DNA from 4 places in the Deinococcus misasensis DSM 22328 genome. Region 3 is predicted to be linked to each of the others. Evidence: riboswitches for the same ligand, from Rfam matches in the RefSeq annotation. Region 3 holds a riboswitch; each other region holds the start of a gene.
What was found. Region 3 has a riboswitch for cyclic di-GMP ahead of Q371_RS08010 (RCC1 domain-containing protein). Riboswitches for the same ligand answer to the same signal wherever they lie in the genome.
Positions count from the first base shown of each region.

Region 1: linked by a shared signal. The riboswitch ahead of Q371_RS03715 (hypothetical protein) and the one ahead of Q371_RS08010 (RCC1 domain-containing protein) in region 3 are both predicted to bind cyclic di-GMP.
Region 2: linked by a shared signal. The riboswitch ahead of Q371_RS19710 (S8 family peptidase) and the one ahead of Q371_RS08010 (RCC1 domain-containing protein) in region 3 are both predicted to bind cyclic di-GMP.
Region 4: linked by a shared signal. The riboswitch ahead of Q371_RS26080 (HD domain-containing phosphohydrolase) and the one ahead of Q371_RS08010 (RCC1 domain-containing protein) in region 3 are both predicted to bind cyclic di-GMP.

Region 1 is NZ_JQKG01000003.1:119,262-127,107, forward strand. Features, by position in the region: gene Q371_RS03690 (DUF3500 domain-containing protein) at 1-82, opposite strand, end outside; gene Q371_RS03695 (helix-turn-helix transcriptional regulator) at 284-1,261, opposite strand; gene Q371_RS03700 (alpha/beta fold hydrolase) at 1,371-2,270, shown strand; gene Q371_RS03705 (tRNA-binding protein) at 2,277-2,618, shown strand; gene Q371_RS25255 (diguanylate cyclase domain-containing protein) at 2,784-5,024, shown strand; cyclic di-GMP riboswitch class II at 5,251-5,334, shown strand; gene Q371_RS03715 (hypothetical protein) at 5,393-5,869, shown strand; gene Q371_RS03720 (hypothetical protein) at 5,946-6,713, shown strand; gene Q371_RS03725 (carboxypeptidase regulatory-like domain-containing protein) at 6,717-7,846, shown strand, end outside.
Region 2 is NZ_JQKG01000046.1:11,091-18,936, forward strand. Features, by position in the region: gene Q371_RS19685 (RtcB family protein) at 1-1,134, shown strand, start outside; gene Q371_RS19690 (carbonic anhydrase) at 1,158-1,766, opposite strand; gene Q371_RS19695 (hypothetical protein) at 1,897-2,631, opposite strand; gene ruvX (Holliday junction resolvase RuvX) at 2,777-3,187, shown strand; gene Q371_RS19705 (hypothetical protein) at 3,375-3,797, shown strand; cyclic di-GMP riboswitch class II at 4,062-4,145, shown strand; gene Q371_RS19710 (S8 family peptidase) at 4,235-5,353, shown strand; gene Q371_RS19715 (EAL domain-containing protein) at 5,445-7,814, shown strand.
Region 3 is NZ_JQKG01000010.1:34,715-42,560, reverse strand. Features, by position in the region: gene Q371_RS08025 (PhoX family protein) at 1-788, opposite strand, end outside; gene Q371_RS08020 (S4 domain-containing protein) at 931-1,623, opposite strand; gene Q371_RS08015 (DUF3197 domain-containing protein) at 1,926-2,315, shown strand; gene Q371_RS08010 (RCC1 domain-containing protein) at 2,398-3,789, opposite strand; cyclic di-GMP riboswitch class II at 4,167-4,252, opposite strand; gene Q371_RS26435 (DUF2256 domain-containing protein) at 4,422-4,598, opposite strand; gene Q371_RS08005 (deoxyribodipyrimidine photo-lyase) at 4,576-5,058, opposite strand; gene Q371_RS08000 (FAD-binding domain-containing protein) at 5,055-5,831, opposite strand; gene Q371_RS07995 (beta strand repeat-containing protein) at 5,955-7,846, opposite strand, start outside.
Region 4 is NZ_JQKG01000046.1:782-8,627, reverse strand. Features, by position in the region: gene Q371_RS19680 (deoxyguanosinetriphosphate triphosphohydrolase family protein) at 1-148, opposite strand, end outside; gene Q371_RS19675 (hypothetical protein) at 191-424, opposite strand; gene Q371_RS19670 (mechanosensitive ion channel) at 710-1,957, shown strand; gene Q371_RS19665 (lactonase family protein) at 2,114-3,181, shown strand; gene Q371_RS19660 (hypothetical protein) at 3,258-3,599, opposite strand; gene Q371_RS26080 (HD domain-containing phosphohydrolase) at 3,842-5,779, opposite strand; cyclic di-GMP riboswitch class II at 5,800-5,880, opposite strand; gene Q371_RS19650 (hypothetical protein) at 6,118-6,555, shown strand; gene Q371_RS19645 (methylenetetrahydrofolate reductase) at 6,610-7,368, opposite strand; gene Q371_RS19640 (copper homeostasis protein CutC) at 7,497-7,846, shown strand, end outside.

The DNA.
Region 1 (7,846 bases), on a different contig from region 3:
CAGAATTGAGGTTGCTCAGGGAAACCGCCCCGAGCAGCGAAAAGGCCAGCAGGCCAGAAAGGATCCAGGTGTTTTTGCGCATCTTTCACTCCATAGAGAGGGTTGAATTTCTGAAGCAGGTGGGAAAACTTCAGTGGCATCAGGCTAAAAGAAAGTTGTTAAGAACCGACAAATGGAATGTCAACACCTTGTGAGCAAGGTGCATCAAGAGGAAGGGTCTGCGCGGATTCGGCATTTTCCTCTCGGACAGACCACCTCTGGTATTTCCGTTCAGTGCTTCAGATCAGGAGCCTTGTGAAGCCTCAAAAGCCGTTTCAGCAAGGTGGATTGCTCTGGAAGCAAGGCTTTGAAAAGCCTGCATCAATTCCAGAGGGGCATGCACCGTGACATGGCATCCCAGATAAAGCAACATCGCAGCGAGGTTCTCAAGGTCTGGAATGCTTCCCCTCAGGCGGGTGTCAGGACCCTGAGGCTCCATGAGCATGTGTGCACGGGGCAACCGGGAAGTGACCTGCTCGAAAGGCAGGTGCACCGTCACATCGAATGTCCACCCTTGCGCACCAAAAGCCAGAACCTCCTGCACAAAGGGCTGCAATTCGAAGTTTTCATGCCCTTCAAATGCCTCTGGAAGGACCACCATGTGTTGAATCCGGTCCACCCGGAAGAGGCGCAGGTCTTCCCTGAGGTGGCAGTGCCCGGCCAGAAACCAGCGTCCCTCTTTTTGCAGCAAGCCCAGAGGATCCACTTTGCGCACGGTGGGTTCGCTGGCTTTGCGGCTCTGGTGGTGCAGCAGGATGGGGTGATGGTGATGCACCGCATTTGCCAACCCTGTGAGCATCGAAACCGGAATGGTCCCAGTGGGTTGGGTCAGGTCGAATTCCAGAGCAGGCAGGGTTTCTTGCACCCTCTGGTGGATGCTGGCAGGCAGCACCCGTTCCATTTTGCTTTGCACCCCGGCAGTGGAAGCCCCCAAATCTTGCAGGTTCAAGAGGCGCAAAGCCTGCAATCCCAGAGAGACCAGAAACGCCTCCTCTGCATTGAACATCAAGGGAGGCAAACGGTGCCCTGCACGGAGGCGGTAGGTTGCTCCGGGGCCTCGGGTCGCCACCACCGGAATCCCGAGGTCCTGCAGTCGGGCCACATAGCGTTGCACGGTGCGTACACTGACTTCCATGATGGAGGCCAGTTCTGCAGCCCGGATCTGCTCTCGGGCTTGAAGGATTTCCAGCACGGTCAACACCCGCATGCTCGGGTCGTACATGCCTCCATTCTGACACCTTCTCAAAAAAGATGACAGGTCCTGTCGTCTTCTGGTTCTACTCTGGTTTCAAGGCAGTCAACCCAGAAGCAATCCAGCAAGGAGGCAAACCATGCAAACCAGAAGTTTCAAAACCGCATCAGGACGCAAAGTGGCTTTTCACATTCACAATCCCGCAGGTCGCCATACGGTGGTGTTCTGCCATCCTGCCCCCGGTTCAGGGCAGTACAGCCCAGAGCTTGCCCTGCTGCAAGACATGGATGTGAAACTGATCGGTGTGGACCGCCCCGGTTACGGTCAGTCCGATCCGGTTGTCTCTGGAGATTGGGCCACGGTGGGAGGTGCAGCAGACGACATTGCTGAAATGCTTCGCATGGAGGGCATTTCAGCAGTGGGTGCTCTGGGATGGTCTGCTGGAGGCCGGGTGGCCCTTGCTTTGTCTGCCAGACACCCTGACCTTGTTCAGCATGTGGCCGTGGTTGCCACCCCTGCACCCGATGAAGCGGTCAAATGGGTCCCAGAGGAGATTTTACTGGGCATGCAAGCCATGAAAGGCATGTCTTCAGAGCAGGTCCATGCTGCAATGGCTTTTCAATTTTCTGAGGGTTTTGACCCCTCCAACCCTGAAATGGCTCTGGGAATGCTTGGGGCCTCAGAAGCAGACCATGTCATTCTTTCCAGACCGGAGGCGAAAAAAGCGCTGGAGCACATGTTGCACATGGCCTTCGAGCAGGGTTTTCAGGGCATGGTGGCAGACATCGCAGGCTACATGATGCAGCCCTGGGGCTTCTCGCCTGAACAGGTGCAGGTGCCTGTCCAGCTTTTTTATGGCACGTCTGACCCCATCATCGGTTTGTTACATGCAGAGTGGTGGCAAAAAAGCTTACCCAACGCTGAAACCCATGAAGTTTCAGGGGCAGGTCATTTGCTGATGGCAGACCTCTGGCCATCGGTACTGCGTTTTCTGACCCCTCTGACCAGAGCGGGGATTCGCTCTGGCATGGCATCATGAAAAGGCATGAGCAACCCCAACATTTCCTTTGATGACTTTCAGAAAGTGGACCTTCGTGCAGGCACCATCGTTCGGGTTGAAGCTTTCCCCGAGGCCCGCAAACCGGCATGGAAAGTGTGGGTGGACCTTGGAGACCTCGGGGTCAAAGCCTCCAGTGCGCAGATCACCGACCTTTACACCGCAGAAGATTTGCTGGGCCGTCAGGTGGTGTGCGTGGTGAACCTTGGACCACGCCGCATAGGGCCTTTCACTTCTGAAGTGCTGGTGACGGGCTTCCCGGATGAGCAGGGGAGGGTGGTCTTGACGGCTCTGGAACGCAAGGTGCCCAACGGTCAGCGCTTGTTCTGAATGGTGTGCTGTTCCATTCACCCTCCGACAGGAGGGTTTTTTGCTTTTGCTCTGCAAGAAGCTGAATCCAAATGCCACACTTGATCCACACTTCCTTTGTATCTTGAAAAAAGTTCAGGTGCCCCACATCCATTGACCCGAGAGCAGGTTCCACAGAGGTGCAACATGACCCCCATCAAAAGCGTTGCTGTGATCACCAACGCCCTTTACCATTACCAGAACACGGTGATTGCAGGCGTCCAAAGTGCCCTTCAAGACCTCCAGATTCCAGTCACGGTTTATGTTGGACAAAACATCGACAGCCCTGAGCCGGTGTACCGTCGGGCAAACGACATTTACGACCTCGTGGATCCAGAGAAGCACATTGGGGTGATTTTGCTTTCTGGTGCACTGGGGGTGCACCTCTCCGATGACGCTCTGGAGGAATGGGTTCAGCGGTTTGAGGGCTTTCCGGTGGTGAGCATTGGTCGCAAGGTGCATGGGGTTCCCAGCATCCTGATCAACAACCGTCCAGCCATGCAGGACATGATGCAGCACCTTCTGGAGGTGCGTGGCTTGCAGAAAATGGTGTTCATGCGGGGCATCGTGGGCAACCGGGATTCCGAGGAACGTGAAGCGGTGTTCCGCGATGAGATGCAGGCCCACGGTTTGCCGGTTCAGGAGGCTCTGGTGCTCACCGGGCAGTATGCCTCGTCCAGAGCCCATCAGGAAATGACCCGTTTGCTGTCCCGCACGCGGGATTTCGAGGCGGTGGTGTGCGCCAACGATGAGATGGCCGAAGGGGTCATTCAGGCGATCACCCAGCTTGGCTTGCGGGTTCCTGAAGACATTGCTGTGGTCGGCTTCGATGACAGCGAGGAATTCAAACATGTGGTCCCGGCCCTCACCACCGTCAGGCAACCGTTTTTCGAACAGGGTGAGGAGGCTGCTCGGGTGCTCCTGAACTTGTCTGTGGCATCCCCCAGAGAAGACCATTTTGTGCTTCCGCAGTTGGTGGTCCGCGAGTCCTGTGGACCTGCACTGCCCACCCTCGCAACACAGGTCCAGAGCAGGCTGTATCAGGGGGTGCTGGATGTCCAGCAGCACCTTTCTGAGGTGTTTCAGCAGGTGGCGCCTCATCCAGAGCAGCATGCCCGGTTTTTGAACCTCTGGAAAGAGACCCTTTTGACCCGCAACCATCTGGAACAAGAGTTTTACGTGTGGCGCGATGGGGTGCAAAATTGGATGAACCTGCTCGACACCCCAGAACAACCCTGCCAGGGGTTGGTGCTCGGTTATCAGGCCCAGAACCTGCTGGTGAACGTTCTGCAGATGCTGCACTCCCGAAACCACCTTCTGAGCATCAATTCCTCCAAAATGGCCCCAGAACTTTATGCTGTTGAGTGTCAGGAAGACCTGTTTCAGGCCATGGAGGCATATCTGGACCATGTGGGCATCAAACACCACATGGTGGTGCTTTACGCCCAGAGCGGACCGCGACCTGACCCTCTGGCCAGAGTGGCTCTGGCTTCAGGGGCGCGCTCTGCTCTGGATCCCTCACTGTTCCAGAGTCGGAAACTGCTGCCAGACAGCATGCAAGCAGAACTGCTCTCTGGAACGCTTTACTGTTCACCGCTGTACGTCAATGAGGTGCATTATGGCTTTTTGCTTTATGAACCGCCCATCTGGGGCCGTTTTGACGATGAAGCCCTGTGCAGGACCCTCAGCCACGCCTTGCAGCAGTTGGAGCACGTTCTGGTGTTGCGGGGCCACGCCGAAGAATTGGAGATTCAGGTGCAACTGCGCACCCGTGAACTCAAATCCGAGGTTGCAGAGCGGCGCAAAGCCGAAGAAGCCCTCAAGCTTGCCAATGCCGAACTGCAACGCTTTGCTTTTCTGGACGGCCTGACCGGAATTTACAACCGTGCAGCCTTCAATGAGCACCTGCAAAGCCAGTGGGCCATCCACCGCAGGCACCAGAGGCCCCTGTCTTTGCTGCTCTGTGACGTGGATTTCTTCAAGCGCTACAACGACTTTTACGGCCACCTCAAAGGGGACGACTGCCTGAGAGACATTGCCGCTGCACTTTCTGGGGCCGTCCGAAACCGTGCAGACACCGTGGCCCGCTATGGTGGAGAAGAATTCGTGGTGATCCTCCCCGAGACAGGCACGGATGGAGCAGCTCTGGTGGCAGAACGCATCCAGGACGCGGTGCGCCGTCTGGGTCTCCCCCATGAAGGTTCAGAAAGCACAGACACGGTGACGGTCAGTGTGGGGGTGGCCACCTTGTACCCACATGAATGGCTTCATGCAGCAGACCTCATCCAACTGGCCGACCAGTGCCTGTACCGGGCCAAACAGCTGGGACGGAATTGCATGGTGCAGCACCCTCTGGAAGGACCTTTGCAACCTCCTCAGGGCCATTGAGAAAACAAAATTTCACCCACCTCAGGCTGCAGGAAACTGCAGTTTTTTGATGTTCTGTCATGGGATGGGCATCACCAGAACATCCTTATTGATTAAAGTGTTTCATAAATATTACAAAACATAGTTATGTGTAAAGTGTTGCCAGGGCAACTTCATTAAGGCCAAATGCCATTTACAAACATGCATTGTTTCGGTATAAATAGAGCCATCAAGCACAGGTTGATCCTCTGCTGATAGAAGCGTTGAAGCCTGCTCAGTATACGGGCACCTTGAGCAGGTGGAGCAAGTGGTGCGACCGGCTATTGGTTGATTTCTCTGGTTCCAGAGGAACGTTTTCACGTCGTGGCACACCACGACAGGAGGTTCACATGTCCACTTCCCGCAACACCTTTGCTTTTCTGACCGCTCTGGCCCTTGGCAGCACCGCTTTTGCCGCCACCACTGGCGACATTGGCCTGAGCGTCGAAAACAACATGTCTGACGTGCTGACTGTCTCTGGCAGTGTGAGTGTGGTGTTCACCGGTCTGGGCAACGGCACCGTGACCGGATCCCCCACCCTGGCCTATGAAACCAGCGATGAAAGCATCCTCGGGGCACGCAAAATCACTGTTGCCCTGAGTGCAGCCCTCCCCGATGGCGTCACAGGCACCGTGAACTACACCCCCGATTCCGGGAACGGCACCGGAGCAGAAGCCGCTCTGGGCACCAGTGCTGTGAATCTGGTCACCGGAATTCCCCGTTTCAGCGTGCAAAGCGCCAAAGCCCTGACTTACGCTTTTGCAGCCACCAAGGGCTTTGATTCCAACACGGCCCTGACCGTGACCTACACCCTGATTGCGGAGTGAGTCCAGAGCCCTTCATCAAAGATGTTTTTTCAGGCAGGCAGGAGGGGATTCCCCTTCTGCCTGTTTTGAGGTGACCATGAAACACCTGCTGACCTTCCTGTTGTTCGGATCTCTGGCTTTTGCACAGGTCAGTGTGCAAGGCAACCTGATCCACACCCACAACGCCACTGCCGGGGCCACCCTGACCGGCAACCTGCTGCTGAAAAACAACGGAAAAACCCCGGAAACCCTCAAAATCTTTCTGCAGGACTACCAGTTTGAGTTGAACAGCACCCGGTTTGCTGCGCCCGGCACCCTGAGCCGTTCCAATGCCCTGTGGGTGAAACTGCCTCAGGACACCATCACCGTGCCTGCCGGAGGGGAAATCAACCTTCCATACCAGATTCAGGTGCCCGAGGACCCCAGAAAAGGCACCTTCTGGTCGGTCCTGATGCTGGAACCTGCCGATGTGCCGGTGACCACCAGCAGTCAGGGTTTGCAATTGCGTCAGGTGATGCGCACCGCCGTGCAAATCATCACCGAATTTGGAGGGGCCAGAGCCGAACTGAAATTTGGTGCCCCCAACCTCAAAAAAGCACCCCAGAAGTCCATTTTTTCGGTGCAGGTCAGCAATGCTGGAGAGGGTCGCATTTCCCCCAGTTACCTGCTGGAGGTTTACGATGCACAGGGAAACCAGATCCGGCGCATTCCTCTGCCCAAAAAAGGGCTGTATCCCGGTTCTCTGGCCTTGCTGGAATTTGAACTGGACAACCTTGACGCAGGCAAGTACACCTTCATGGTCCTGGCAGACGATGGGGTGCAGGATGTGAGCGGGGTCAAATACACCATCCACTGGAAGGAGTGAGCCTTGAAACGCTTGCTGCTCGGAGGTTTGCTGTGTTCGGTGGCCCTTGCAGCACCCTCCGTGCCCCGAAACCACTTCACTGCAGAACCGCGCAGTGTCCTGACCGTTCCTGTGCTGCTGGACAACCCGCAGGATGCTCCCCACACCGTTTCCATTTCCGCTGGGCTTCCAGAGGGCTGGAACTGGCTGTTCCCTGTGATGGGCGTGGAACTTTCCGGGCAGGAAAGCACCACCGAATTGCTGTCTTTCCGTCTTCCCGAGCGGCTTCTGGCTGGCACTTATTCCCTCCAGCTCTGGCTGGACGGTCAGGCTTTTGAAGTTCAAATCGAAGTGCAACCCAGAAGGCAAATTCACCTGCAAGCCGTGCCTCACCCGGAGCGAGCAAGTGGTCCTTACCTGCTGGAATTCTGGCTGGAGAACGCAGGAAATGTGCCAGAAGACCTCTCCCTGTCTGCCAGAGATGACCTTGGAGGAGCGGTGGAGCTTTCTGAGTCACACATCCTGTTGCAGCCTTTTGAAATGCGCAAAATCACCGTTCAGGTGGGCTTTCCAGCTTCTGTGGAGGCCGGACGTGAACAGCAGGTGGTGGTGCAGGCCACCCACCCTGACGGACAGGTGTGGCGTGCCGATGCGGTCACTTCCTTGCTGTTGCCTGAGTTGCCCACCTCACAAAAGAAACATGCCCTGAAAGGAACCGCGTCTTTTGGGGTGGGTGGGTCTGGCTCTGGTTTGACCCTGCAACCAGAAGTGAACCTGCAAGGCCAGCTTTCCTCTTCATGGTCAGGGGATTTCCGGGTGCAGGTTTCGCCACAGCGCTGGAGACTCCAGTACAGCACCCCCTTTGCACAGTGGACGGCAGGCAACCTGACCTTGCAAACCTTCTCTGGAACCCCACTGGTCATGGACGCCGTGCAGGTACAGCTTCCGCTGGATGAACTTTGGCGGTTTGCTGGAACCGTCGGGACCAGAGGGGTGGACCTGAACCTCCAGCATCCACAATGGAAACTGCATGGCCTGTTTGCCCCAGACCTCAAGGTGCTGGAAGCAGCTTTCCAGACGGTGCAGGGTGCAGAACACTGGAATGCAGCAGCTTCTGTGGACCTGAGCAGCCAGAGCCTCTGGGGTCAACTCCA
Region 2 (7,846 bases), on a different contig from region 3:
GAGCGTGCTCGCCTCATTCCAGCATTGCGCCACATGTTTTTCGAAGCTGGGCGCAACATTCCCATGAACCGCTTGCAAAGGGAAGCGTTGCTCAGAGAAGGCATGATGGGCCTCCTCGAAACCACACCCACCTCCTTGCAAACCGGACTCTGGCAGGATTTCCACCTGCAAGACCTCTGGCAGGACACAGAACACACCGAACGGCTGGGCAGTTTGCGTGCCAGCAGCACACCTGGTCTGCAGGATTTTCTGGGCAACAAAGCATTCACACGGGATGGTCAGGTGGGTTCTCTGGGTGGAGGCAACCACTTTGCAGAACTCCAGAGGGTCGCCCGCATTCTTGACCCTGTGCGTGCCCACCTCTGGGGCATCAGGGAAAATCAGGTGGTGGTGATGGTGCACTCGGGCTCGGTGTCGGTGGGACACACCAGTGCTGGAATGGTGGAGGCTGTGCTCAAAGAACTTGCCAGACAGGGACCTTTACAGGCCCGTGGTTTTGTCCCAATGTTTCACATGAAACATCAGAGCAAACACCAGAGCCACAGCCAGACCCTTCAGGATGCCCTGCACAATGCTGCCAACTTTGCCACGGTCAACCGCATGATGCTGGCCCTGATGGTCTGTTCGGTGTTGCGCAAATGTGGTCTGGAAACCGCTTTCCCACTGCTGTATGACGCCCCACACAACATGCTCTGGCGGGAGGGTGAAAGCTGGATTCACCGCAAAGGGGCCACCCCTGCCAGAGGGATGGAGGACCTGATGGGCACCCCTTTTCAATCCACAGGTGAACCTGTGCTGGTGCCCGGTTCGATGGGGACCAGCAGTTTCCTGATGGCAGGTCTGGGGTCCATGGAAGCCCTTTGCAGTGCCAGTCACGGAGCAGGACGGGTGCTGTCCAGAGGGCAGGCCATGCAAAAACCTTCAGATGGGTTTGCCACATGGCTGGATCGGGTGGTGACGCCCCTTGATGTTCGCAGGGTGCGATCGGACATCGCCCGGGACCACCTGAAAGACCTCTGGCAGGAGGCCCCTGAAGCGTACAAAAACATTCAGGCGATCATGGAAACCCTGCAAGGTGCAGGCATGGCCACGCCTGTTGCAGAGCTTGAACCCTTGCTGACCATCAAAGGATGAACTCAGACTGTTGAATCCACGACTCAGAGCAGTTTGACTTTGCCAGAGTCCAGATTGTAAAAAGCCCCCACGATTTTGAGTTTGCCTTGCTGCACGGCTTCTCTGAGGATGGGGGTTTGCTGCAGTTCATGAACGGTGATCTGCACATGGGCTTTGATGGTGGCGTCCAGCAGATTCTGTTCGTGTTGTGAAACTTCAAAAGCGGGTTTGATGTGCTCGACCAGCCAGTCGATGTCCTCGTGGGCGTGCATGTGTTTTTCAAGGGCTTCCAGTGTGCTTTTCACGGCCCCGCAACGGTCATGTCCGAGCACCACCAGCAAGGGAATTTTCAGGGCTTCCACCCCAAATTCGAGGCTGCCCAGCACGGCATGGTCCAACACGTGTCCAGCGGTGCGAACCACGAAAAGTTCTCCCAGACCAGAGTCGAACACCAGTTCTGGGGGAACCCGTGAATCCACACACCCAAGGATCATGGCGTAAGGGTGCTGCCCGCGGGCGACTTCTGCACGCCGCTCGGGGCTTTCATCGAGGTGGGGGGCGTTGTGGGTGTACCTGCGGTTGCCGTCCAGAAGCAGGCTCAGTGCCTCTTCTGGGGTTTTGGGATGGGGGAGGGTGGATTCCAGAACAGTCATGTTACTCAAACAGTATCAGGATTGTGCCCCGGTTCCCATGCAATTTGTCCCTGCATGGTCTTGCTGAATGCTGCATACCGGGATATGATGTATATATCAATCGGCCGAGCGCCGATTTTTTTGTTGCCTTTTAAGCCACCTGCCCGGTTTCTCTTGCCAGAGCATATTCAAACCCCGCCCGGTCACTGAGACCCAGAGGTGCATAACCCACGGCCTTTGCAGGCCCATCCCCATACAGGCAGGCAAACAGGGTGGGGAAGTGGGTGCTCTGCAGGTGGGGTTGCAGGACCTCTGCGGTGTATTCCAGTTCCTCTGCGGAAAAGGTTACGGTTTCTCTGGCAAATTGCAGTGCCCGGCCTTCCTGCAAGAGCATCTGTTCCAAGGTGGTGGGTGCCCCATGCTTCAGGTGGTCAAAGTGCCTGAAGGCACCTGCAAAAGCGTTTTTCCTGAGGGTTTCTTTGTCGATGGGGTCAGACACCCACAGCAAAATTGGAATCCAGTCGTGATGGTAACGGGGAAGCTCAAAGCATCTGGAGGCTTCTGTCAGGTGGCGTTGGGTCCATCCTCCTTTAAGGTCATCGGCAATGACCCAGCACATGTTGCGGTCCGGGGTGTCTGGAAGCAGGGCATTCAGTTCAGTGGCAAAGTCCTGCAACCAGAGGTCTGCCCCTTCTGCCAGCAAAGCATCAAGGTGTTCCGCCACATGCTCTCGGGCCATCGGGTTCATGGCTTGCAAGGGCAGGGTGGGCAGCCGTTCAGGGTGGCCGTTGGCCATCAGGTCAAGGTAAGCCTCGAAGCGCTCCATGCCTCTGGGGAGGTCGTAAAGCCGTCTCTGCCGTTCAAGAAGGGGAATGGCGTGGATCATGTTTTCAGTGTGCTGGAAAACTGGGTCCAATGCATGTGCATATTGGCCTGCATAATCTTGACAAGTCATGCATACTGTGCTATCTTATTCAACATAAGCGGCGAAAAGACCGCGATTTTTTTTGCCCCAAAAACCCCACAAAACCATGGCTGACACTTCTGCAAATCCCGAAACCACCTACCTGGCCCTTGATGTCAGTCCGAAACGCATTGGCTTTGCCATCAGTTATGGCCGGTTGGCTTTTGGTCGCGGCTACCTGCACCGGGGCAAGCAAGCCGAAGACATCCTTGGCATCCAGAGCAAAATGCAGCAAGAGCAGGCCACCGAACTGGTGCTGGGTTTGCCCCTTCGCACCGATGGACTGCCCAGCAAGCAGGCCCAGAAGGTGCGTGCCCTTGGGCATGCATTGCGTCAGGCTGGACTGACCGTGCACTATCAGGACGAGCGTTACACCACCCTGAGCGCTGAAGAAGACCTGAACGGTCGCCGCAGGTCCAAAGGCGAACTCGATGAGGCCAGTGCGGTGCGCATCCTGCAACTCTTTCTGGAAATCTGAAACACCCTGTAAAACACCTTGCACTTTCTGACCCTGCTCTGGCAGGGTTTTTTGTTGTGGTCCAGCCGTTAACAGCCGATTAGCGGTGCGTTTATGGGGAGCATGGCATCCTCGCTTCAGGAAGGACAGGACGACAGGACATCCCTGAGCGTCAAATCCCTGTGCTTTCGATGCAAGAAAGGAATTTATGCCTGCCCAATTCACCACTGAAGACCTGCTGCCCCACATCGCCAACCAGCAACCTGCCGGTCACGCCCTGACCGCCACCACCGACGCTGCAAGCCTCCCCCTGCACGATCAGGTGTCTGCCATCCGGGGTCAGATTGTGCTGATTGCGGCGTTTGGATGCTCTGTGGTGCTGTCTTACGAGGTGCAATCCACCCTGATTCAGGTGGACCTCACCCTGCAAACCCCTCTGGGGAATGTGTCTCTGGGCCATGCCCAACTGGATCCCCAGCATCCTTCGATCACTCTGGGCGGTTCTGTGGCAGGCTTCAAAGCAGAAGTCACGCTCAGCTTTGATTTCTCCACGCTGCAACTCTCTGGAACAGCCACCGTTTGTGCTCCATTTGTGGGATGCAAAAAAGGCTCATTCAGCTTCCGACTCTGAGTTTCGGATCCCTACCTTCACACAACAAGGCAAACAACAAAGGGCAGGCAGCAGAGGCTGCCTGTCCTTTGCTTCAGCCAGAGCAGTGAATTCTGAAGTCTGGCTGAGGAAATTTCCGGGAGTTGTACGGAAAATGTTAAGGGCTCTGTTTTTGTCGCAGCAGAGCCATTTTTTGGCATGCATGAATTTGATTTTTCGCGTCTGGATTGACCCGTAAGCGCTTTTTTGTCATGATTGTAGCAGATCAGTACAGAGCCAAACCCTCTGGCTGATAGCGACCGTGAAGCCTTTCCTGTATTCGGGCACCTGGGAAAGGTGGAGTCAGTGGTGCGACCGGCTATTGGTCGCTGCTGTGGTATCTCCACAGTGGCTGTCATTTCATTTGCCCATCCGGCAGATGCACTCTTGCTTTTGGGAGTCCAAGGAGGGACGTGACCATGTCACACACTTCTGTTCTGAAACGCCTCACCCTATTCACCACCTTGCTTTTGACCCTCGCTTCCTGTGGGCAGGCCCCCGTCAGCCAAAATCAGCAAGAGTACCAGAGCCCTCCCATTGAACAACTGGGTTCCAGCGAGTTGTTTGACGTTTCCCTGAGCGACAAGGGCACCTTCAAAACCGAAGGCATCGCCTGGTGGATCGATGGAATCGGTTGGTGGATTGACGGCATTGGCTGGTGGATTGATGGCATCGGTTGGTGGATCGACGGCATTGGCTGGTGGATTGATGGGATTTATCAACCCGCCCCTGCCAACAGTGCTGCGTTCAACAAAATCAATCTGGAAAAAGCCCAGAAAATGGCACCCTTGCTCGGACAGGGGGTCAATGTGGCCCTGATTGACACCGGCGTGGATTTCCAGCACCCGATGCTCAAAGGGGCGGTGACCCCCGGCTGGGATTATCTGGGCTGGGACAAAGACCCTTCCGATGAAGGCAAAGATGGTGACGCTGCATATGGTCACGGCACCGCTGTGGCCGGGCTGATTCGCCAGATTGCCCCCAGAGCCACCATTCAGGTGTTCCGTGTGCTCACTCCGGATGGTGCGGGCCGTTCCAGAGACATGGCCAAAGCCATTTATGACGCTGTGAACGGTGGAGCCGACATCATCAACCTGAGTGTCAGCACCGACCAACTCACCAGCAGTGTGTACACCGCCATGCTGTACGCTGCCAACAAGAAAGTGTTGATGGTGGCCTCTGGGGGCAACAAAGGAGGCAGCAAACCCCTGCCCCCTGCCTTGCAATTGGGCAGCGATCCTTGGCTGGACCTTTCAGGACTGAGTGTGGGCAGCGTCAACACCGATGGTTCCAGTGTGGAGTGGAACCATCAGGGCAACGAAGTGCTGGCCCCCGGTGTGAACCTGTTCACCGCTTACCCCGGTCAGCGCAGCGTGCTCGCCACGGGCAGCAGTTTCAGTGCCCCGGTGGTGACTGGAACACTGGCTCTGGCCCTCGGGCAAGGGGCCAACTTCTGGAAACTCACCCCCCTCTTGGAACAAACCAGCACCGACAGGGTGATCAACGCCGAGGCTTTCCTGAAACAAGCCCTGAAGTGATCCTCTGGCCTGCAGCCGGGAAGTGTGCAACTTCCCGGCTGAACGTGCATACTGAAAGAACCCCCGAGTTTTGCCCGTCAAGGAGCAGCCGATGTCTGATCCGAATTCCTCCAGCCTGAGGACCCCCAAACGCCTTCTTGAGGAAGCCAAACGGCACATGCAGGAAGACACCGAACGGGCAGCCCTGCTGTACGAGCAGGCCGTTGCGCGGGCAAGGCTGTACCGGGATCAGGAGACCCTTGCGGATGCCCTGAATGGCATGGCCAAACTGGCCCACAAAAAAGGGGAGAGCAACGCAGCGATCTTTCATTTGCAAGAGGCCCGGGAAATCCGCCGCCTGCTCGGGGATGTGCGTGGAGAGGCAGGCTTGCTCAGCAACATCGGAAGCCTGTACACCGATCTGGGGAGCTTCAACACCGCTCTGGATTTTCTGTTGCAGGCCGAAACGCTGGCCGGGCAGCAAGGGGATGTGCTCTCTGCGGGCATTGCCACCAATCTGGCACGGGTGTACGACAATCTGGATGAAGTGCAAAGCGCACAGGACCAGTACCAGAAAGCCCTGAAAATTGTGCAGGAAGCCGGACACCGGATGGGTGAGGCCATCCTCAGCACCAATTACGGGGAATTTCAGTTGAGGCGGGGCAACCTGCCCAGAGCCGAAGAACTGCTGGGCTCTGCTCTGGACATCACTGCCAGAAAAGGCATGGTGGCCGCTGAAGCCCTGCGCCACCTTGGGGTCTTGTACCGCCAGAGGGAAAACACGGATGCCGCTTTGCTGGCTTTCCACGAGGCGATCAATCTGGCCCGCAGTTCAGGGGCCATCGACAGCCTGATTGAAGTGCTGATCAGTGAAGCGGAAACCCACCTCGGGCAGGGGCATCTTACGCTGGCACGGGATGTGCTCTTTGAAGCCGAGGAACTGGCACGGGGCAGCAACCGGCAGCGCACCCTGTCGCGGATTTTGCAGCTCACCTCGCAGGCGATGGAGCAGGACGGAGAGGTGCAGGCGGCCCTTCATACCGCCCGAGAAGCCCACCAGCTGGAAGCACAGGTGCTCAAAGCCGAAGCCGAACAGCGCACCCGCCAACTGGCCACCCAGCACGAACTGGAACGGGCCAGAACCGAACTGGACCAGCAACGCCACCGCTACGAAACCGAACGGCAGGCCAAAGAAAAAATGGAGCGGGAATCCTTCGAGCGCATGAAGGAACTGGAACGCAAAGCCCTTTATGATGCCCTGACCGGACTTCCCAACCGCTTGCTGCTGGCAGACCGTTTCCGGGTGGCTCTGGAGCATGCTTCCAAAAGCGGCACCCGTCTGGCGCTCGGGGTGCTGGACCTCAACAAGTTCAAAGGCATCAACGACAACCTCGGGCACCACGTGGGAGATGAACTGCTGATCGAGGTGGCAAGACGGCTGGAACCCATTTTGCGCACCGAGGACACGGTGGCCCGCACAGGCGGAGACGAGTTTGTGTTCTTGATCCGCTCGGTGGCAGACAGCAGTGCGGTTCTGGCCGTCGCCCGGCGCATCATGCAGGCCTTTGAGCCGATGTTCCACCTGTACCAGCACCACCTGCATGTGTCGCCCAGCGTGGGCTTCGCAGTGTTTCCAGAGGATGCCCTCACCTATCAGGACCTCTTTGAGAAAGCCGACAAAGCCATGTACGAAGCCAAAACCAGAGGCAGCGGTTTTGAACTGCACGGCATGCAATCTTCGGACCGACTGGCCCCGGTCACGCTGGAAAGTGCTCTGCATCAGGCCCTGAAGAACGAAGAACTGGACATCGTGTACCAGCGGTTCACCGATCCCAGAGGCAAACCCAGAGGGGCAGAAGCCCTGCTGCGCTGGCACCACCCGATGTTCGGGCACATTTCCCCTCTGGAGTTCCTGCCGATTGCCGAGAGCACAGGCCTCAGTGTGCCCATTGGGGCGTGGGTGCTGAACCGGGCCTGTCAGGATGCAGCCAAATGGCATGGCTTGATCCTGAGTGTGAATGTCTCTGCCAAGCAGTTTTCACACCCTGATTTTGCCGCCACGGTTCAGCAAGCCCTCGACAAAAGTGGCCTGAACCCGGCCCTGCTGGAACTGGAAATCAAAGAAGAATTGCTGTCCCGACACGGAGAAAGGGCCCAGAGTCGCCTTTCCGCTTTGAGGGACCTCGGGGTGCGCCTGATCATCGATGACTTTGGCGAGGGGTTCACCAGCTTCTCAGCCCTGAAACACCATCCGGTGCATGGGGTGAAACTGGACCGCAACCTGATTCAGGACCTCAACCCCGAGCAACCCAGCAGCAGGGATGAAGCCCTGTTGACCGCAGTGGTGCGGATGGCACAGGCCCTTGGTCTGGATGTGATCGCCAAAGGGGTGGAAACCGAACACCAGTGGGAAGTTCTGACCTCTCTGGGGGTCAGTGCCGTGCAGGGCTTTTTGTTTTCCCGTCCAGAGAAAGCCTTCTGAAAGCCAGAGCCGCCAGCAAAAAAACCGCCTGC
Region 3 (7,846 bases):
GCAGTGTGCTTTCTGGGGGTGCTCTGGGGATCAAAAGGATCAATTTCGGTGATCCAACCCTGATGGGAAGCCTCGTAACCGGTGCCCTCCCACTGTTTGGTGTAACCATCCACGTTTTCTTCGCAGGTCAGGAGGGTGCCCCAGGGGGTCTGTCCACCCGAGCAGTTGCCGATGGTGCCCTTGACTCTGGTGGCCCCTTTGACAGCAGCACTTCCAGCAGCAGGTCCGGTCAATTCGATGTCGGTCAGACCATCAATGCGGCGGTTGTGGGGATCGTTTTTGACCACTTCCCACTTGCCGTTTTGCAGTTTCACGCGCACGACAGAAACGCCCATGGAACGCTTTTCTTTTTCCATGTTGGCAGCAGTGCGCTCGGTGGTGCCCAGAAACAACGGGTTCACATATTCATGGTTGATGGTCAGCAGGGCGTCCTCACTGCTCTTTCCTCCCTCAAGCATGTCGATGGGAAAATAACCCACGTAATCGTGGTTGAAACCCACCGTCAGACCATTCCCGAGGTCCTCTCCCCATGGGGCGAGAATCTGGTAACTGTACCCTCTGGGCAAGGTGATGGTGTCTGCCGTGGTCACTTTGCTGCTCACGAAAGGGGCACGTTGTGCAGGCTTTGCGGTGACTTTCTCAGCAGGGGCACCGTTGTTGGCGGCAGCTTTTGCCACCTGAACCGGCAGGGTCGCTGCAATCCCGGTGGCCACAGCCCCCTGAATGGCAGAGCGGCGGGACACTTTTTTCTCCAGAAGTTGTTGCCAGATGCTTTTGTGCTCGTTCATGAATCCTCCCCAAAAAACTTGCTCAAGTTTTACAGGAAGGTGTCAGCAGAATTTCAGCTCTGGAACAGCATTTTCCCACACGAAGCAAAGAAAGAACCACTGTATCAACAGTGGTTCACAGGAATGTCAGGAACTTGGGCAACTATTCCCGGTGGATCAGGAGTTCCACTTTGAAATTGCCCCGACGGGTTTCGTTGATGATGCGTTTGAACTCGATCTTGCCGATGCCTTCCGCAGAAAGCATGTCTCCCTCGCGGATCTCGCTGCTGGATTTGGCAATCTGACCGTTCAGGCGCACCTTCTTGTTCTCCAGACCGACCTGAAAGTACGCTCTGGACACCCCGAAGCCTTTGGCCCCCACCACATCCACACGCATGCTGGGCACCACCACTTCACGGGTTTTGCTGGGACGCTGGTGCTCCGAGAGGTCCACTTTTTCAACGGTGATTTCGGTGCCTCCCAGAGTGGTCAGGCCCTCCAGCACCGCAGAGGCTTTGCCTGTGGCGGCCACCCAGTAAGCACCCTGATGTTCGCGGATGTCCCCGAGTTGCTCCTCGGGAACGAGGTCCAGCAATCGGTGCTTGAGTTGCACGGCGTCCATGTGGGGAGAAAACTCGCCAGAGACCTCCCAGATGTCCACGGGGTCGCTGACGCTGGGGATGTGCTCGGGGTAAAGGGTCAGAACAATGCGTTCTGCATTCAGAAAACCACCCGAAATGTGATGTTTCACCTCCGGGCTGTTGAGTTCACGTCGGCTCACGCTGTCCTGGGGGATGAATCCGGTGCGGATCACCCGTCCTCCGGCAGCCTGAGCAATCAATTTGGACAGGTTCATATGCAGTCAGGGTAGCACAAAAGACCGCTTCAGGACATCGTGTTTTGTGCTTACTGGGGGTGTGGGAGGAGGGCGTTTTGAGGGCTCAAAAGGCCTGACGTGCTTCGTCCAGAGGCCGAGAGCCGAGAGCCGAGAGCCGAGAGCCGAGAGCATGATGCAGCGCGTATTCGCAAGGGTCAAGGGGATTTGTTTTCCTGAAAGCTGTTGCCAAAGCCTTTTTGAGCCCTCGGCCCTTGGCTCTCGACTTAAAATCGGGTGTTTTGTTCCTCCCTTTTCCCCACCACAGGTGTTAAGGTGATTCCATGCATACACCCGAAATCACAGGCACAATCGGCGCTCCCAAAGAGACCCTGGCCCTGCTGCTGGAGAAAAGCACCCTCGGCCCCGAGACCATGTTTGTGGTTCTCACCGATTTTCAGGGGCACCGCAACATTGCCCGTTACAGCGTGCTGGTGCACAACAAAGAAGCCAGCGTGCTCAGTGTTCCTGCTTTTGGTCCCCACTATGGCGAGGCCGGAATCGAGGCTTTGCGCGATGTGGTCCAGAGTGCGATTGCCTCTGGGGTCACCAATTTCAAGGAAACCGTGGTCAACCCTTACGATTTTCAGCGCATGACCAGCGATCCTGACGAAGAAGATTTGAAGGTGCTGCTGTCCAAAGCCAATCCCACCGATCACAACATTTACATCTGAAATCCATTCCCATAAAGATTCGCACACAGCAAAACAACCCCGCACATGCGGGGTTGTTTTGCAGAGATGGTCCTGTGTCGAATTACAAGGTTGTGACCTGCACCGGGCTGAGGTGGTCTTCGGTGGTGCCATCACCGAGTTGTCCACCAAAGTTGCTGCCCATGCTCCAGAGTTGTCCACCCGCAGTCAGGATCACGCTGTGGGCGCGTCCGGCAGAGATGGCCGTGGCACTCTGGATGCCCTGAATCTGAACTGGGGTGTTCTGGTCGGTGGTGTTGCCCAGCCCAAGCTGTCCGTTGTCGTTTTTGCCCCAGCTGTACACGTTGCCCGTGCCTGTGATGGCGAGGTTGTGTCCTGCACCAGCCACGATGCTTTGCACATCGGTCAGACCTTGCACTTGAACGGGTTTGAAGCTGCTGAGGGTGCTGCCGTTGCCCAGACGTCCATTGTGGTTGTCCCCGAAACTGTACACCGTTCCAGTGCTGGTGAGGATCAAGCTGTGGTAATGGCCTGCTGCAATCTGCACGATGTTGCTCAGTCCGGTGAGTTGCACAGGGGTGCTCTGGCTCTGGGTGGTGCCCAGCCCGAGTTGTCCGTTGTTGTTCCAGCCCCAGACCCACACGGTGCCGTCTGCTTTGAGGGCCAGATTGTGCCCGAGTCCTGCACCGATTTGCACGATGTTGCTCAGTCCTGTGACCTGCACAGGGGCACTCCGGTCGGTGGTGTTGCCGTTGCCCAGTTGGCCCACATTGTTGTGGCCCCAGGCCCACACGGTGCCGTCTGTTTTGAGGGCAAGGGTGTGTTCCACACCTGCGCTGATGCTTTTCACGTGGTCGATGGAGGCCTGCACAGGGGTGCTCTGGTCGGTGGTGTTGCCGTTGCCCAGTTGTCCGAATTCATTGCGTCCCCAGGCCCACACGGTGCCATTGGCGGTGACGGCAAAAGAACTGTTCCAGCCTGCTGCCACTTCGGTGACCGTGTTGAGGTTGAGTTTGGCGGTTTGGCCGTAACCGTTCCAACCAAAAGCATTCATTTTTCCGTTCTGCACGAACAGGTTGTGCTGATTGCCACTGGAAAGCACATGGGCTTTGCTCTGGGCGGTCACCGTGGGCGTGGGATGGACCTGTTCATGGGCCTGTTGGTACTTCACACTGTTGGTGCGTTCTGAAATTTCAGTGTTGCGGCGGCTGCGCACAGCGTAAAAACCTTCTTCACTGGGCACATAAGAGGTGGTGTTGGCAGGAAGCAGTTGTTCTTGCTGGAAGTTCACGCCATCTTTGCTGTAAAGCACTTCGAAAGAGGTTTCATCCGTGATGCGGTCCTTCCAGAGCAGGGTGGGTTGTCCGGTGAGGGTGCTGAGCACCAGTTGCTCTGGGGCGGCCAGAGGAGCGGTCTGGGGTTGTGAGGGTACAGTTTGAGATCCGCAGGCGACCATCAGGAAGGTCAGGCCTGTCAGTGTCAGGATGTTTTTCATGGTGCGGTGTGAGGAAAATCAGAACAATCCTTGGGGTGGACTGTTGGTGGGAGGTCCTCACCAGTGCGATGGCACTGCCTTCCTGTCCCACATCTGGCTCCTGTCGGGTTTTTCAGGCACAGGCTTCCTGTCCTTCAGAGGAGGTCTCCTCTGCCGGTGAAGTTGGGGTGCTGAAAATACGGGTCAGGTGCTCACAATCAGCCTGGTGTTCTGGCCGATTCTGTGGGGTTGGGTCCGCGGTTCCTGGGGGTTTCTGGGATGTGTAACATGCTGAAAGTCACTCCTTCCGGGGTTGGAAGAGTGACCGACAACGAAATGCAATGGGTTGTGCGTTCAGCTGCAAGCCCCATGGGGGATCACAGAAGAACAAAGGACCAATTGCTTCATGCCGGTCGCACCACTGGCTCGGCGTTTCCCTAGGTGCCCGAATACGGGAAAACGCTTCATCGCCTCATGAGCCTATCTCTGGTGTACATTATGGCATTGTAAATGCCTTTTTAGAAGGGGATTTTTGTCCTCTGAGAGGACTTTTTCTTTCATGTTTACGTGACATCTTGTGTACAAAATGGGCTTCAAAACTGTGCCAGAGCGCAGCCAGCACTTCAAAAAAAAGCCAGAGCAGCCAGAGTTCTTCAGTTTGTCTTCAGGTTTTCTTCAGCCTCGCTTCTGGTTCGTCGGGCATTGCGGCAACGGTCTGAGCAGTACACCACTTCAGGCCAGACTTTCTCCCATTTTTTGCGCCAGAGGAATGGACGGCCACACACCGGACAGGTTTTTGAATCGCGTTCAGAAGGGGGCTTGTGTTTCATCCCACAACGGCGCATCTTGATACACCTGCGCCTGCACCTCCTTCCAGAAAGGGAAAAACCGCCTGACAGGTCTGGAGTAAACCGTCAAGCGTTCTGGCTCATGCACCACCACATCCAGATGGGCAGACTTCAGACCCTCCAACGTCCTGCGAAATTCAGCCGTGGGTGCACGGGTCACATGCACCATGTCTGCTCCCTTTTCCTGGGCAAACTGCAGAATTTCCTGCACCATGCTGCCCCTGCACAGGGCCACCTCTGCTTGTCTGGCTCTGGCAATGTCCCGGACCCCCTGATACATGAAGGCCAGACGGTGGAAAGCAATGGCATGGCTGGACAGAAACACCTCGTCAAACACAAAAACGGCTGGGGCCTCAGGGCATGCCTGCAAAGCTGGATCGGTGATGCTCAGGGAATCCCCATGGATCCACACCATGGCCTTTGAGGGGTTCGGGGAGGTCATGAAAACCTCTGGCCGAAAAGCCTGTCCTGCAAAGCTTCATAACTGGCATGGAAAGGGCAATCTGCGGTGCATCCCGAGCACCATTTCGCAGCCGAATACCTGTAAATGTTGTCCTTGTTCATGATGTAAGGTTTGCTGGAAAACGTGCTGGCCACCCACTGCCACGACAGGGCATTGCTGGCCACATCTCCATCCAAGAGGTGCCCTCTGAAAAAGGCATATCCGGCCTTCCAGTGCACTTTGCGAAAATGCACTGTGTAGGCTGCAAACCAGAGCCTTTCGTGGTTGTGCAAATACCCTGTGTCTTTTAAACGTTTCACCCACGCGTCCACACAGGGAAGCCCGGTCTGGCCTTCACGCAGGTCCTCGGGCAAATCTGGTGTCCAGTGGGCACTGTATTTGGGAGGCTCCATGTTCTCCAAAATGCGGTCTCCCTGCTGCCAGAACACCAGAGAGAAAAACTCCTTCCATGCCAGTTGCCTGAGGAATTCAGAACGGTCTTTGCCTTTGAGGGTGCGTCTGGCATGTTCTGCGGTTTCCTTCAGACCGAGCATGCCGTGCCTCAGGTAAGGGGAAAGCCTGGAGACATTGCCTGCAAGCTCATTGCGGGCAGCGTAATCCTTGCCAGAGTAGGCCCTCAGGCGCTTGAGGCCTTCTTCCCGGCCTCCAGAGGGCTCTGGAAGGTGCACTTCGCCAGAATAAAGGCCAGCAAGGGCTTCACGGAGATAAACAACAAGTTCTGCATCGGGAACCAGAGGATCCAATCTGGGCATGAAAAGAGGGTATCCAAAGGGGAACTCTGGCTCTGTAGCCCCTGAGGCCATTGGTCAAAAGAGTGTGTTCAGGTGTACAAAAAATCCCCTTCCAGATCTGGAAGGGGATGGAAAGTCAGCAGGTCAGCGGATCCGTACCCGGTACAGGAAGTATCCCTGTTCACCCGGAGCCATCTGACTGATGTTGCAGGTGGTGGGCAGGTTGAGGGGCAGGTCAATCACTGAGATGTTCCCCAGTTCCACGTTGACCACCGAACCATTGGGGCAGTAGAGCTGCAATTCTCCTGTGCCGTAGGCATTCTGAACCACATCGGTGAAGAAAGGCACGTTGTCTCCGAGCACCACATCGGTGATGACGGTGTTTCCAGAGTTGATGAAGGTGATTTTGTACTCGATGACCTCGTTCACTTTGCCACCGTTGTTGGTGGTGAAGTTGGTTTCACCCTGGGTCACGTTGCGCAGGCCCTTGGTCAGGCTCAATTTGCCTCCACTGGCCAGACTGCGGGTGGTGGTGGTGTCAATCAGGAACAGGGGGTTTTTGACGCTGGTGTTGTTTTCCCAGCTCAATTCTGCTTTGACGCGCACCCGGTCCACCGAGTTGGGGGCCACATTGGAAGGCACATTAACCTGCACCACCACTTCACAGGGTTTGAAGCTGCCATCGGTCAGTCGAGGCCAGTCGTAACCGACCTGCATGGGGGTGGCAAGCAAGTTGATGTTTCTTTCAGACGCGCTGATGATCCCATCGCAATTCAGGTCACCATAAACCCCGTAGTACAGGTTGCCGTTGGTGCTGAACGCCACCTCACCCAGCGTCTGGGGCTGGTAGCTGTGCAGGTATTCAATGATGCCGGGGCTGCTGGTGGTACCGCTCTGGTCAGGACGCCATACTGCAGGACGCAAAATCCCAAAATGATAGGTCCCGAGGATTTGACCGCTGGTGCTGGTGAAAGTGCGGCTGGCAGCCAGACCGTCGTTCAGGGTGGTGGCCAACTGGATGCTGGAGGTGTTGTTGAGGTTGGTGCCTGTGGCCGGCTGCACCTGATGGCTGAGCACCACACTCTGACCTCCGAACTGGGCATGCGGCAGGTACATCCTGAAGTCTCCAGAGGCGTCCGTCACGGCTGTCACCGTGTTGGATCCTGCTGCAGCTGTGACCGTGACCCCAAATGCGCCCTGTTCAGAGAGGTCTTGCAGGGCATTGTTGGCTCTGGTTTCGTCAGCAGTACTGCTGGCCCCAAAAGCATCGTCGTAGAAGACCCGACCACGCACCAGCGAGCCACGGAACAGACCGAAGTTCTGTCCAGAGACATTGCTGTTGAGCACATCCACCTGCAAAGTGCCGTTCTGCGGGGTGATGTACAGCCATTCCAGAGGTGCAGCAATCACAGGGGCAGGGCTGCCCACCGTTCCTGCATTGCGACTGACCGCCAGAGTGTAGGTTCCATTGGTGACACTGCTGAAGGAGAACGCCCCTGTGCCCGCCGCAACCGGGGTGGTGGCCACCACATTGCCGCTCTGGATCAGGTGGACGTACACGGTGGTTCCAGAGGTCCAGTCTTCTGTTCCATCTTTGACGCTGTTGGGTTGCAGGTCCGCATAGACCGAACCCGAGATGCTGAAGCCTGAGAGGGCCACCAGTGGGCTGAACTCGGAAGTGTTGTTGCCAATGGTGGTGGTGGCCACCAGAAAATCACTGGAGGTCAGGGTGCCTGCAGGCACAGTCAGGCTGCCACTGAAAGCCCCGTTGGTGCCCAAAGTCACTGTGACAGACCCGAGGTAGGTTCGGCCTTCGCCGTGAGGCACATTCTTGCCGTCTCCAACAATGACAGGACCGTTCTGGTTGCCGTCATCATCGGCTTTGTAAAACTCCAGAATGGCTGTCTGACCATCAAAGGTGGTGGAGACCCCGTTTCCAACAAAACCCGAGAAGTTGACGGTGTTGCCTGTCAGCGTGGCCACGTTGAACACCGGATAATCAATGCCTGTGTTTCCCTGACGGGCGATGGTGATGC
Region 4 (7,846 bases), on a different contig from region 3:
CATAGCCGGTGGGCGTGATGACCTGGGTGATTTCCGCCAACCTGCGAAACTCATCGGTGTAAAACACCCGGTCCCGATCCCGCGCATAAGCATTGCGTTGGTCGGGGGTGTCAAGAAATTTGCGCTCCTGCCGTCTGGCTTCCAGCATGCATCAACTTAACCAGTGAACGGCATCTGCGTCAAATGGGGTTCAGTGCGCCCCTCTTTTTTTCTGGAGGGTGCGGTCTGGCAACACTTTGAGCAATCCCTCCGAAACCAGCATCCACACCACGGCACGCACGTCTTCATCGGAGCACTGCAACTGGGGTTGCTGGCTGAGGTCTCTGGACACTTCACTGAACAGGGTGAAGGGTCTTTTGGGTTTGCGGCTGGACAGGTGCCGGAGCACCACACTTTTGACGGCAATGACCTGGGTGTCTGTCATGCTGGCTCCATCGAACTTGAGATCTGGTTTTATTTTAACGCTTCAAAGCTGAGTTGACTTAAAGAAATGTTCATGCTCGTGTTTGTTTTTGAAAAATCCAGAGTGTTTTTCCTTGTCACAGAGCAGCTTTAGGGTTTGTTTATTTTTCCTCAATCTGCTCATGTTCTGTAAGAAATCCTGTCATGTCTTTGTGAAAGGGTTTCTATCATGACCTCAACACGCAAGTGTGGCCCATCAAAAGGCCATTTCACAGCGGGGGTTGCCAAAACCACCCGAGGGGGAGCCATGGACACCATTCAGGTTTACACGCAACAGTTTTTGAATTACCTGCCCAACCTGCTCACAGCCATTCTGCTGGCAGTGGCGGCTTTTGTGGTGGCGCATTTTGCCCGCCTGCTGACCGTCAAAGGTCTCAAAGCCACACATGTCGATGAAAGGATGGCCAGACACCAGCAGGGAGAACCTGTGCAGATCAGCAAAACGGTGGGAGACATCGTGTATGGTCTGGTGCTCTTGTTTTTCCTGCCCGGCATTCTGGGGGCTCTGGGCCTCAACAGCCTGCTGTCACCAGCCACAGGTTTCCTCAACACTTTCCTGGCCTTCATCCCGAGGATCTTCGGGGCTGCAGTGATTCTGTTGATCGGGGCTTTCGTGGCCAAATTGCTGCGCACCCTGGTGACCAATGTGGCTGCCACCGCAGGTGTAGACCGCCTGACCATGCGTGCAGGGTTGCCTGCAGGAACCCACCTTTCCAACCTGCTGGGCATCGTGGTGTACGGTCTGGTGATCATTCCTTTCATCACTGCGGCTCTGGATGCCCTGCAACTGCAATCCATCACCGCCCCCATCAGCGACATGCTCAACCGCATTCTGAGTGCCTTGCCCAACATTTTCGCTGCTGCTGCGGTGCTGGCTCTGGCTTTCTTCATTGGGCGTTTTGTGGGGGATCTGGTGCGTGGTCTGCTGACCAGCATGGACTTTGACCGACTGCCCCAAATGCTGGGTTTTCAACCCACTGGCAGTCCCGCAGTGGGCAACACCACCCCAAGCGCCATTGCGGGCCATGTGGTGCATGCCACCATCGTGCTGTTCGCTCTGGTGTCTGCCTTTGAGTTGCTGCAAGCCGAAACCCTCGCCAACCTGACCCGCAATTTCATCCAGTTGATCGGTCAGATTGCGCTGGGCATGGTGATTTTTGCAGTGGGACTGCTGGTTGCCAACTTCCTTGCCCGGATTGCCAGCAGCGCCAGTGGTGTGAACGGTCGCCTGCTGGCCGGGGTGGCACGCTGGTCCACCATCGCCCTGTTCGGTGCCATGGCCCTGCGCCAGATGGGCATCGCCAATGAAATTGTGAACCTTGCCTTCGGGCTGACCCTCGGAGCCATTGCGGTGGCCTTCGCTCTGGCTTTCGGTCTGGGCTCCAGAGAAACCGCTGGAAAACTCACCGAACGTTGGCGTCAGCAACTGGAGAAACCCGGTTCTTCCACTGGGCCCGGGACCGCTTCCTCTGCTTACAACAACCCCACAGATTGATTTTCAGATCAACCCCTCAGACCAGCCCCGGAACTTCCGGGGTTTTTTGTGCTCTGAAAAGGGCTTCCTTGCTAGACAGCCCTGTGGCTTTCGTGCAAATGCAACCCATGGGTTTGCAGGGTTTGCTTATACTGCAAGAAATTCGACAGGAGACCCATGCAACCACAACGCTTTTACATTGGAACTTACACCCAGTCCGCAGGCCACGTTCCCAGAGCCTCTGGAAAAGGCATCTACACCATGACCCTTGACCCCACCAGTGGTCAGCTTTCAGAGGCAGAACTGGTTGCAGAGGTGGCCAACCCCACTTTTGTGGCCATCCATCCAGAGGGTCATGCTGTGCTGGCCGCCAGTGAAACCGAGCAAGGAGCCATCTACAGCTTTCATGTTCAGGAGGACCACAAGCTGCGCCTGCTCAGTGCCCAGTCTGCCCTGGAAGGGGCAACGGCTTTCGTCAGCACGGACCTGAAAGGCCAGTTTGCCTTTGTGGCCAACTACATGGGCGAAAAATCCGTGGTGGCTTACCCCATCCAATCTGATGGAGCCCTGTTTCCTCACATCGCCACAGACCAGCATGAGCACCACACCCCCGGCGAGCATGCGGACCACCCTCACGCCCACTGCATTCGCCCACACCCTGCAGGACGCCACATGGCCGCCACCAACCTCGGGACCGATGAGGTGTACGTCTATGACCTGCAAAGCCCAGAGGGCCCCCTGCACCGTTTGCACATCGTGGCCTTCCCACAGGGCTCTGGTCCCCGGCACATCCAGTTTGATGCCACAGGCACCCGGGCTTTCGTGGCTCTGGAGCTTTCTTCCCAGGTGGCCAGTCTGGTGGTGGAACCTGCCACCGGCTTGATGGTGGTTCAGCACCTCGCATCCACCCTTCCAGAGGGTCACACCGCAGAGAAAAACTCTGCGTCCGAAGTGCTTGTCAGCCCGGATGGACGTTTCATTTATGTGGGCAACCGTGGCCACGACAGCATCGCGGTCTTTGAGGTGCATCCAGACACCACAGAGTTGAGCCTGATCGAAACCGTCTCCACACAAGGCAAGGTGCCCAGAGGAATGGTTCTTTCGCCAGATGCCCGCTTTGTGCTGACAGGCAATCAGGACAGCGACACCATCATGGTGTTCAGACGGGATGCAGAGGCAGGCACCTTGGAACCTGTGGGCCTGTTTCCCTGCCCAACCCCTGTAGGATTTGCGTTCTTGCCTTAATACCAAAATCAGAAGAGGTCAGATTTGCTCTGGCCTCTTCTGGTTTTCTCTTTGCTGTTGTCTGTTGTGTATGGAATCAAGCAGTCATGCTGCGGGCTGTTGCTGGAAGGGACAGACAGGGCATGAGTTGCCCTCCTGTGTAACCTCCGGGCAAACCCTCCAGTTGCACATGCTGGTACGTTCCTGAAGCCGTCACACAATAAAATTTCAGGCTGCTGGCTGGCGTCAGATGACGGAACAGCACTTGACGGTAAAACGCATTGATGGTCTGGTGGGGGTCCAGCAAATCATGCTGGCGACCCAGACGGATCATCACGGTGACATGGTGGCGGTCTTCATCGGCATAGACTTCCATTTTGCAGGCGGGCATGTTGTTCAAATGCCCCTGAAATACGGGGTGAGACAGAATCAATTCCATGGTTCTCGGGCCTCCTGAGGGTGCAAAAACACCTCTGGGTGAATCCAACACCAAGCGCCCAGAGTGACCCACAGAGGTCTGAACACTGCGGTGTTGTGAACACAGCGGATGAAAATGGATGGACTGTCAGGTTTTATCAATTTAACGTGCCAACATGAAGCCCTCTTCATGGATCTGATGTGATTCATGGTGGCAGACTGAATTGTGGTTCAGAGTTGCTTTTGTTGTTGAGAAGCAGGTTTTCAAGAAGCAGGATGCTCTGAAGCGGTTTCTTCCTGCATCAATTCCACGAAGGCCCGCACCACATGGGGATCAAACATGCTGCCAGAACAGCTCTGGATTTCCTGCAGGGCTGCCTCATGACTGAATGGCTCTTTGTAAGGTCGTCTGGAGACCAAGGCATCATAGACATCCACCACACTGAAAATCCGGGCGACCAGCGGAATCGAATATCCGGCCATCTTGCCGGGATACCCACTGCCATCCCATTTTTCATGGTGGTGCAAGATCACATCCAGTGTGGAAGGGGGCAAACTCGGGATGTTTTTCAGCATTTCATGCCCGATTTCACTGTGCCTTTTGACCTGCTCAAATTCCTCTGGGGTAAGTTTTGCAGGTTTGAGAAGGATGTGGTCCGGAATGGCAATTTTTCCGGTGTCATGCAGGTAAGCACCCCACCTGAGGGCATCCAGAGCCTCTCCCAGCAAGCCCATTTTGCGGCCCAGGAGCTGGGTCAGGTGCACCACCCGGTCGGTGTGGCCTTTGGTTTCATAATCCCGGTACTCCAGCACCATTCCAATGGATTTGAGAGTCTCCTCCCGGCTGAAAGACAGTTTCTCGATGTAAGAACTGCGTTCAAAGGCATGGGAGATGCGGTCGCGCACGGCCCGCAAAATGCGCTGGTTGTTCTCGGTGAAAGCCAACCGGTCCTCGAAGGTCCCGAGCACCAGAAAGCCCCTGAGCCTTCCATCTGCCCGGATGGGCAGCAAAGCCACCTGACAGGCCTGTGCTCTGGGGAGGGGCTCTGGAGGGGCACACAGGGGCTCATGGGCATCAAAGAAAGCTGGCGTGCCCTTCAAAAAGGCATGGAGCAACCTTGGGCCGGAGTGACTCAGGTAATGGCTCAGCAGGTTTTCTGCAAGGGCAGGCTGCAGGTTCAGACAGGTCCCCACCTGATACTGGTGGTCTTCCACCTGCACAAACATGCCATAGTCAAAAGGCAGCACACTGGTGCAGTGCTGCAACGCCAGATGAATCACGTCCAGAGGGTCACTGGCCTGCTCCAGTTCTTCGGCAAGGCGCACCATCTGGGAAAGGGTGGTCAGGGATTCCATCAGTTCCTGCCGCGCCTCCACCCGGTCGGTGATGTTCAGGCTGGAAGACACAAAGCCCTGAAAATCTTCCCCTTGCCACATCAGGCGAAATGCGGTCTCCCCCCAGAGGTAAAACCCGGATTTGTGCTGGAGGCGGTACTCCAGAATTTTCTGGTGTGCCCTCTCCTGAACAGCTTGCAAAACCTCCTGAATCACCCTTTCCCGGTCTTCTGGATGGATGTACTGGTGGTCTGCAATCTCCATGAATTCCTGCGGGGTGTAACCCAGCAAAGTCTGAATCGAAGGAGAAACATAGGTGACCTGAAATGCCCGATCAAACCGGATGATCAGGTTGACGGTGTTCTCCGCAATCAATTTGAACTGGCTCTGGCTCTCCTCAAGGGCTTTCTGAATGCGGTTTTTCTCGGTGATGTCCTGCACCACCACCAGTCGGGCAGGCCTGCCCTGAAACTCCACCTCCTGAGACTCCACATGCACTTCCAGATGCTCTCCAGAGCGGGTCAGGTGAATCCAACTGCGCTCTTCTTCCAGGACCCTCTGCTCCGATGGGGCACAAAAATATTTCCTCAAAAGGTTCTGTTCCTCTGGAGGACGGATGCCCATCAGGTCCATGGACAGGAATTCGGCTCGGGTGTAACCATAGCGCAGGAGAGCAGCCTGATTGACCTCCAGAAACCTCAGGGTCTGCAGGTCGTACACCCACATCGGCAGGGGATTCAGTCGAAACATTGCTTCGTACATGCCCACAGGCGCAGGAGGTTCCTGATCAAGATCCAGCGTTTTTTCAGGTTGTGAGGAAGAATACACGGTCAAGGCAGCATCCTCTCTGGAGGGGCGTGCCAGCATGAATGCAACATGCCTGAAGGCAAAGCTCATGCCGGTCGCACCACTGACTCCACACATTCCAGGTGCCCGAATGCAGAATGTGTTTCATGGTCTCATGAGTGGGCGATGGCCCATTCTGGTCTTCACGTTACGAAACAGACCCCGCACTGTCAATCAAAAACAGTTTTCATGAAGAAAAAAAGCCTTGGTCAATTTCTTACAGTTCATTTACCGTGAAAATTAAAGGCCAAATCTTTCAGTGAGGGCTTGTCTTGAAGATCATCTGGTTAACAGCCCAGCAAATCCATAAAATAACCATCATGCGAAAAGAAATGTTATGCCTTACCCTTTCTCTGTTTGTGTTGTCAAATCAAGTTCATGCCCAGAGCAATGTGGCTTTCACAGCTGGAGTCTATGGCTTCGGTGCAGAATATGAAGCCCCGATCTCGGATGGTTTTTCTTATGGAATCCATGCCCATTTTGCTCCAAGTGCAAACCGACCCTCCTACAGCACTGGACTCAGTGTGAAGTATTTCTTTGGAGAGGGAACATTCATCCCATATGTGAATGTGGGCCAGATGTTCATGAATGAGCCCAACATCCAGACCCTCACCGCCACCGAAGTGATGGGAGGCATTCGCTTCAAATTGACCTCCAATCTGGCCCTTGATGCCACAGGGGGCATGGCCCTGATCCGCACCCTCTGGCAAGCCCCAAACAACAATTGCCCCGAGTCCTACTGCAACAGTTTGCCCATTGGCCCCACAGGCAGGTTTGGGGTGCGTTGGTCCTTCTGAACCAGCCAACAAAAAGACCCAGACGTTTTCCTCTGGGTCTTTTTTGAACTGCATTTACAGCAAACCATCCAGATATTCTGCAATGCCCACCTTGATGGGCATCAGGTAGATGTTGCTGTCCCGTTCGCGCACCCACTGCAGGGCTTTCAACACAAACTCACGGTTCCATTCCAGGGTGGGTTCGAAACCTCTGGGAAAAATGGCCCGATTTCGGGTTTCCCAATAGCGTCTGGAACGCACACCCACCACCGAAGTGACCCCCCAGAAAATGGGCATGTTGTGGCACTCTGACTGCTCAAACATCTCCTGAAAAACATCCATCAGGCGCAAATCAAAGTAAGGTTGGGTGAAAAAACCGGCGGCTCCCGCTTCCTGCTTCCGTTCAAGGTATTCCAGCTCACTGCGCAAGCTGGAACGGTAAGGATCCAGACCTGCATAGACCTGAATTTCAGGCAGCTCACGTTTGAACTTCTTGATGGCATCAATGCAAGAGGTGGGATACACCCGTTTGCTCATGTCTGTGGGTGGATCTCCCGTCACCACAATGACCTCTTTGATTCCCATTTCCAGGAGATTTTCTGCAAAAGGCAAAGGCTTTTTCAGGTTGATGTCAATGGACCTGAAGTGGGGGATCGGGCTGTTTTGAGGCAAAATGTCACGCACTGGACGGCATGCATCCCAGCTTCGGATGTCATAACGCATCAGGTCAGGCAGATTGATGGTGTCCACGGCAGGCAAAGCCCGCTGGATGAAGGTCAACTCCTCCTGAAGGTGTTCGTAGGTTTTGGGGACCAGTTCAACGGCAATCCGCATGCTAAACAGTGTATGCAGCCAGCTCCCCTGTCACCCTCCGAAATCTAGTTCTCTGGGCAAACAAGGGAATTGCCCAAGTTGACAGGCGTCCACCTTTACACTTCAGTCACAACTGGTATGCTGAACCCATGATTGCTGAGGTTGCCATCGAAAACGCCATGGAGGTTCGGGAAGCCCAGCATGCCGGGGCCACCTCAATGGTGCTGGTGCGAAACCTCAGAGAGGGTGGCATCAGTCCGGACCTCAAAACCATTGGGCTGTGCTCGGATGTTGCACGCATTCCCCTTTCCATTCTGGTGCGCCCAGATGCAGAGAACTACGCTTATGAAGAAGGCCGCAGACGCCGCACCCTCAAGATTCTGGAACTCTACTGGAACCACGGCATTCGAAACATCACCTTCGGGGCCATTCACAACACCGTGATGGACTGGGATTTGCTGGAAGATGCCATCACACATGGGTTCAGCGTCAATGTCAA